Regions from separate parts of the Limnohabitans sp. TEGF003 genome, predicted to be linked through region 2. Evidence: riboswitches for the same ligand, from Rfam matches in the RefSeq annotation. Region 2 holds a riboswitch; the other holds the start of a gene.
The links. A riboswitch is a leader RNA that binds a small molecule or an ion and turns the genes downstream of it on or off. The one in region 2 is predicted to bind S-adenosylhomocysteine.

Region 1 (3,414 bases), 500 kb from region 2:
CTGCAAAAACTCTGCGGCTCGGGATGGAGTGAAGAGCTCTTCAGCCAATCCGCGATAGACCAGGGACTCAAATCTGCGCGGCTGTTCAGGCAGCAACGCTTCGGGCTCGCTGGTGCGCCAGCCGTGTTTGCTGAATTCAAAGTAGGCGTTGCGATAGCCCGCATCACTGAGCAGATCCAGGTCTTTCAGCCTGCGCAGTGCCATTTGCATGGACACGCCGTAACGGCGCTTGGCATTCAGCAGTTCTGCCGAATAAACCCGGGAGCGTTGGTGGCTGCCAAAGTCTTGCAGCACACGACTTTGCGGATACAAGAAAGCGCCTGCAAACCGGTGGCAGCAGGTTTCTTTGTCTTTTTCGCTCATGTCTTCGGGCAGGGCCATGACCCAGTGGCCCAGTTCGTGCGCAGCAGTAAAGCGCATGCGCTCGCCAGGGCGTTGGCAGTTCAGCGCAATCAGCACATGCTGGTTGTCGTGGGTGGCAGCGCATGCGCCGTCAAAGTCATCCGGGCCATCCAGCAGGGCCACTTTGATGCCGTTGTCCTCCAGCAGTTCGGTCAGGTGGGCAATGGCATCGTGGCCAATGTGCAGTTGCTCGCGCAGTTGTTGCGCCGCCATTTCCGCTTCTTGAGCGTTGGCCACAGCCAGCGATTGGGCGGGCAAGACTTGGACGGTGGTTTCCGCGTCAAAGCAGCGCTCCAGTGCTTCGTAGCGCTCCAGGTGATCGTGCATTTTTTCGCGCACTGAAGCCTGCCGGGCTTGCGACATTTTGGACAGCTTGCGAAATTCCAGTGGTGCCAGTTGAATGGCGTCGGATCGGAAAAAGTATTCGGGTTTGACGTTGAGCGCTTTGGCCAGCTGCAAGATGCGGGTCGAATTGGGCTTGGAATCGCCTTTCTCGAACTTGTTCAAGGCTTGCTTGCTGATGTCTCCCAGGCTGTGGGCCAAAGCTTCAAGGCTTAAACCTCTGAGCATGCGTGCGCGGTGGATTCGGTGGTGAATCATGGCGGCTCCTTGGTTGACGAATTTGAAAGTATATGTTTTTTGTCAACCAAGCCAACGATTTGTTGTCTGGTTTTGACCCGCGCAGGCTCCAGTGAACTGGTCATGCTCATGTGAACCACCTCCCTGATATTTATTCGAATTTACGAGAACCTTAGTACATAAATATCGGCTTGTGAATCGGGTCGATTACCCAACAAGCCGTAAAATAAGTACCTTCCCAAGGAGCGTTGCAGCCCGCCACCGTCCAGGTGCCGCAGGTCAGGCTTGGGGCCGTTCAATGTCTGAATGATCTTGCACAACGACGCTCACCTGTTATCCCAAGGTGAGCCTGTGTCTGTTGTCGCGTCTGAAATCGTGTCTGTTCCCCCCATGAAGTTGTCCGGTCTGGAGCCTGTCTCCATCGGCGAGGGGTCGCTGTTTGTCAACGTGGGCGAGCGCACCAACGTGACCGGCTCCAAGGCTTTTGCCCGCATGATCCTGAACGGCCAGTACGAAGAGGCGCTGGCCGTCGCGCGCCAGCAAGTTGAAAACGGTGCGCAGGTGATCGACGTGAACATGGACGAAGCCATGCTCGACAGCCAGGCGGCCATGGTGCGGTTTTTGAACCTGATGGCGGGCGAGCCCGACATCGCTCGCGTGCCGGTGATGGTGGATTCGAGCAAATGGACGGTGATCGAAGCCGGTCTGCGCTGCATCCAGGGCAAGGGCATTGTCAACTCGATCAGCATGAAAGAAGGCTTGGACGAATTTAAGCGCCAGGCCAAGCTGGTCAAGCGCTATGGCGCTGCCGCCGTGGTGATGGCGTTCGACGAAAAAGGTCAGGCTGACACCTACGAGCGCAAGATCGAAATTTGCGAACGCGCTTACCGCGTGCTGGTCGATGAGGTGGACTTCCCACCCGAAGACATCATCTTCGATCCCAACATTTTTGCGATCGCCACCGGCATCGAAGAGCACAACAACTACGCGGTGGACTTCATCGAAGCCACGCGCTGGATCAAGCAGAACCTGCCGGGTGCCAAGGTGTCGGGCGGTGTGTCCAACGTGTCCTTCAGCTTCAGAGGCAACGACCCGGTGCGTGAAGCGATCCACACCGTGTTCCTGTACCACGCGATCAAAGCCGGCATGGACATGGGCATCGTCAACGCGGGCATGGTCGGCGTGTACGACGACCTGGAGCCCACGCTGCGCGAGCGCGTGGAAGACGTGGTGCTGAACCGCCGCCCTGACGCAGGCGAGCGCCTGGTGGAGATTGCCGACAGCGCCAAGGGCGCGGCCAAAGACGAGAGCACCAAGCTGGCCTGGCGCGGCACGCCCGATGCGCCTGTGAGCGTGGCGCAGCGCCTCTCGCATGCGCTGGTGCATGGCATCACCGACTTCATCAACGAAGACACCGAAGCGGCTTATCAAGAAGTGTTGGCCCAAGGCGGTCGCCCCTTGCATGTGATCGAAGGCCCGCTGATGGACGGCATGAACGTGGTCGGTGACTTGTTCGGCCAGGGCAAGATGTTCTTGCCGCAAGTGGTCAAGAGCGCCCGCGTGATGAAGCAGGCCGTGGCGCATTTGCTGCCCTACATCGAGGCTGAAAAACTCGCGCAAGAAGCCGCAGGCGAAGACGTGAAAGCCAAGGGCAAGATCGTGATTGCCACCGTCAAGGGCGATGTGCACGACATTGGCAAGAACATCGTCACCGTGGTCTTGCAGTGCAACAACTTCGAAGTGGTCAACATGGGCGTGATGGTGCCCTGCCACGAAATTTTGGCCAAAGCCAAAGAAGAAAATGCCGACATCATCGGCCTGTCCGGCCTGATCACGCCCAGCCTCGAAGAGATGCAGTACGTGGCCAGTGAGATGGAAAAAGACCCGTACTTCCGCGAGCGCCAAATGCCGCTCTTGATTGGTGGCGCCACCTGCAGCCGCGTGCACACCGCCGTCAAGATCGCGCCCAACTACAGTGGCCCCGTGGTCTATGTGCCCGATGCCTCGCGCAGCGTGGGCGTGGCGCAGGGTTTGCTGTCTGAGCAAGCGGCCAAATTCATCGCCGACCTGAACACCGATTACGCCAAGGTGCGCGAGCAGCACGCTAACAAAAAACAAACGCCGATGTGGACGCTGGCGCAGGCCCGCGCCAACAAGACGCCGATCGATTGGGCCCAGGGCGTGCCCGCTGCGCCCAAGTTCATCGGCCGCCGTGTGTTCAAGAACTACGACCTCGCCGAGATCGCGCAGTACATCGACTGGGGCCCGTTCTTCCAGACCTGGGACTTGGCCGGGCCTTTCCCCGCGATCCTCGACGACGAAGTGGTGGGCGAGCAGGCGCGCAAGGTGTATGCCGATGGCCAGGCCATGCTGCAAAAAATCATCGATGGCCGCTGGGTCACGGCCAACGCGGTGCTGGGCCTGTACCCCGCC
Region 2 (3,414 bases):
GATCTCGTTGTCGAAGTGACCGATGTTGCAGACGATGGCTTCGTCTTTCATGGCGGCCATGTGCTCGTAGCGGATCACGTTCTTGTTGCCGGTGGCCGAGACGAAGATGTCGCACTTGTCGGCGGCGTACTCCATGGTCACGACCTTGAAGCCTTCCATCGCGGCTTGCAGGGCGTTGATCGGGTCGATCTCGGTCACCCAGACTTGGGCAGACAAAGCGCGCAGGGCTTGGGCCGAGCCCTTACCCACATCACCGTAACCGGCGACCACAGCCACTTTGCCCGCGATCATCACGTCGGTCGCACGCTTGATGGAGTCCACCAAAGATTCGCGGCAGCCATACAGGTTGTCGAACTTGCTCTTGGTCACCGAGTCGTTCACGTTGATGGCGCGGAACATCAGGCTGCCCTTGGCGGCCATTTCGTTCAGGCGCAACACGCCGGTGGTGGTCTCTTCGGTCACGCCGATGATCTGCGCACCCTTGCGGCTGTACCAGGTGGGGTCCACGGCCAGCTTGGCCTTGATGGCGTTGAACAGGCAAGTCTCTTCTTCGCTGGTAGGGTTGGCGATCAGGCTGGCGTCTTTTTCGGCGCGCTTGCCCAGGTGCATGAGCAGGGTGGCATCGCCGCCGTCGTCCAGGATCATGTTCGGGCCTTCGCCATCGGTGCCAGCGGGGCCAAAGTCAAAAATGCGGTGGGTGTAATCCCAGTAATCGGCCAAGGTCTCGCCCTTGATGGCGAACACGGGCGTGCCCTTGGCGGCGATGGCTGCGGCAGCGTGGTCTTGGGTCGAAAAGATGTTGCAAGAAGCCCAGCGCACGCTGGCACCCAAGGCCTGCAGGGTCTCGATCAGCACGGCCGTCTGGATCGTCATGTGCAAGGAGCCGGTGATACGGGCACCTTTCAGAGGCTGCGCCTTGGCGAACTCTTCGCGGATGGCCATGAGGCCGGGCATTTCGGTCTCGGCGATTTTGATTTCTTTGCGGCCCCAGTCGGCCAGGCCGATGTCGGCGATCACGCAATCGGCGTTCACGGCGGTGTTCAAACGTGCATTCATTGTCAGCTCCAAAGCAAATGTGAAGAAGCCACACGTGTGGATGCCGGCACTGAATGGAAAAAACAGGCTCACCGCACGTCGTGTGGATGAGCGTCGTTGCTGTTGAAGTGTTCCGAGCCTCACGCCCCGCTGCCGACTTGCGGACAAGTCAGGGGGCGCTGCAACGCTCCTCGGAATGCCGCATTCTAGCGCAGTCCGCCCTTGGGCGCTTCGCCAGGCCTTTGACCACGCACTCCGCCCACTTCTAGATCCGGCATTTGCTAGACTGAACCCATGCACCCCGACCTTTGGACCCCATGCCCGAACTGATGCGCCACCTCGCCCACTATTGGCATGTATGGACGGTGTCCGCCGTGATCGTGCTCATTGCCCTGGATTACGTGCGCCAGTTCATTGGACCGGCCATGGAACTGAAGAAACACTTGGCCAGGGTCAATGCACAACTGGCTGTGTTGGCCCAGTCGGGCCCTCAGCCCCACATCGACCTGACTCGGCTCAAGACCGAGGTGATGGCCTCCGCCCCCTTGCAGCACGCCTGGCTGCAATACGCCAACACGCTCCAGCTGCAGTCACAAACAGCCCATCTGGGCCCTGTCGGTGCAGCCAGGCAGCGGGTCAGCCAGCTGTCCAAAGCTTTCTTCTCGCGTCTGGACCTGAACGCCCAAGGCAGCCGAATGGACCTGTCCAACCTGGAACAACTGGCGCAAAACGATCCCAGCCTGGCCAAACTCTGGGCCGAATACAACCAGGCCGTGGAAGAACTCCAGCGGCTTGAAATGTCCACGCCAAGCACCACAGCTCAGTGGCAAGCCCACACACATGCCGAGCACTACTTCACCGAACAGGCCTTGGTGGATTCACCGCTTCAATCCAATTTTTACAAACACACACCCGGCATCCTGACCGGCGTGGGCATCATCGGCACCTTTACCGGCTTGATCGCGGGCCTGGTCGGTTTTGACGTGTCCAACCCCGAACGGGTGCAGGCCGAATTGAGCCAATTGGTCCAAACCGTGGGGCACGCGTTTCTGGTGTCGGCCTTGGCGATCACTTTGGCCATGGTGTTCACCTGGATTGAAAAGTCCGTGCTGACTGGCCGCTACCGGCAAGTTGAAGAACTGCAGCAGTGGCTGGACACCCTGTTCGCCCCTCAGGCCGGGGCTCAATGGATGGAGCGTCTGACACTGGCCACTGAAATGCAGACGGCCCTCTCCTACAAAATCCTGAGCCAATTGCGCCCATCAGGCCCACGCACCCAGCCGCATTGAACGCGCATGTTCGGCTCTAGAATACCGCCCGCCAAAAGGTCCCGGGACGAAGCAGAAAAACCCTTCTGGATTTCGTTCTCAGACCTGATGACCGCCCTGATGGTGCTGTTTTTGGTGGCCATGGCAGTCGCCCTGCTCAGCGTCACGACAGGTTTGCGCAAAATGGACGAAGGCCGCGCCAACCGGGACCAGGCCATCTCGACCTGCCTGAACAACATCCGCCAGATCACCCAAAAAGCCGAATACGCCGGGATGACACTGCGTGGGCAAACCCTGGAGCTGGGCACCTTGGCCGAATTTCCGAAAGACAGCCATGCCCTGGCCCCTGACCGTGCGGTGTTACTGCGCAGCTTTGTACCCCGGATGTTGCACATTGCCCGCACGCCAGATTGTCAGAACTGGCTCAAACGCTGGGTGCTCGAAGGCTACGCCAGCCCGGAGGGCTCCTACCTTTACAACCTCAACCTCAGCCTAGAGCGCTCCCAACGGGTGCTGTGCGTGCTGCTGGACGCCAACGCCCCGAACGCTCTTGGCCAGGAAGACCGCAAAACGATCCGCGAACTCTTCTTTGTGGGGGGCTCGTCCTTCAACTCGGCCATCCTGAACCAACCCGAAAAAAGCCGCCGGGTCGAACTGCGTCTGGAGTTCAAGGAGCTGCGCAACCGCTGCGAAGCCAACGCCCCAGACTGTGAAATCGACGAGGTGCGTCCCATTCCCTGGGACGACGACTTCAAATGCCCCATGGACAAGCGCTGAGCGCTGCATCGTCCGCTGGCATCCCATCCAGAGGGCGGGCCCGGTAAAATCGCTGTCTTTCGCCAGCCCATGACGGGCTTGGCCACCACGGGTGCTGCTTGCCACCCGCACGAATCAGGACCCCTTGTGACCTACGCCAACGAGACCCGGCGCCGCCGGACTTTTGCCATCATTTCCCACCCCGACGCGGGTAAAACCACGCTGACCGAGAAACTGCTGCTGTTCTCCGGCGCGATCCAGATTGCCGGCTCGGTCAAGGCTCGCAAGGCCTCACGCCACGCCACATCGGACTGGATGGAAATCGAAAAGCAGCGTGGCATCTCGGTGGCGTCGT

Region 1: another riboswitch for S-adenosylhomocysteine. It lies ahead of metH (methionine synthase); the one in region 2 lies ahead of ahcY (adenosylhomocysteinase).

Annotation. Positions count from the first base shown of each region.
Region 1 is NZ_AP029225.1:3,104,125-3,107,538, reverse strand. It holds gene ACZ5RT_RS14810 (helix-turn-helix domain-containing protein) at 1-1,002, opposite strand, end outside; S-adenosyl-L-homocysteine riboswitch at 1,216-1,316, shown strand; gene metH (methionine synthase) at 1,372-3,414, shown strand, end outside.
Region 2 is NZ_AP029225.1:205,002-208,415, reverse strand. It holds gene ahcY (adenosylhomocysteinase) at 1-1,056, opposite strand, end outside; S-adenosyl-L-homocysteine riboswitch at 1,138-1,234, opposite strand; gene ACZ5RT_RS01035 (hypothetical protein) at 1,353-2,324, shown strand; gene ACZ5RT_RS01030 (flagellar motor protein MotB) at 2,331-3,080, shown strand; gene ACZ5RT_RS01025 (peptide chain release factor 3) at 3,207-3,414, shown strand, end outside.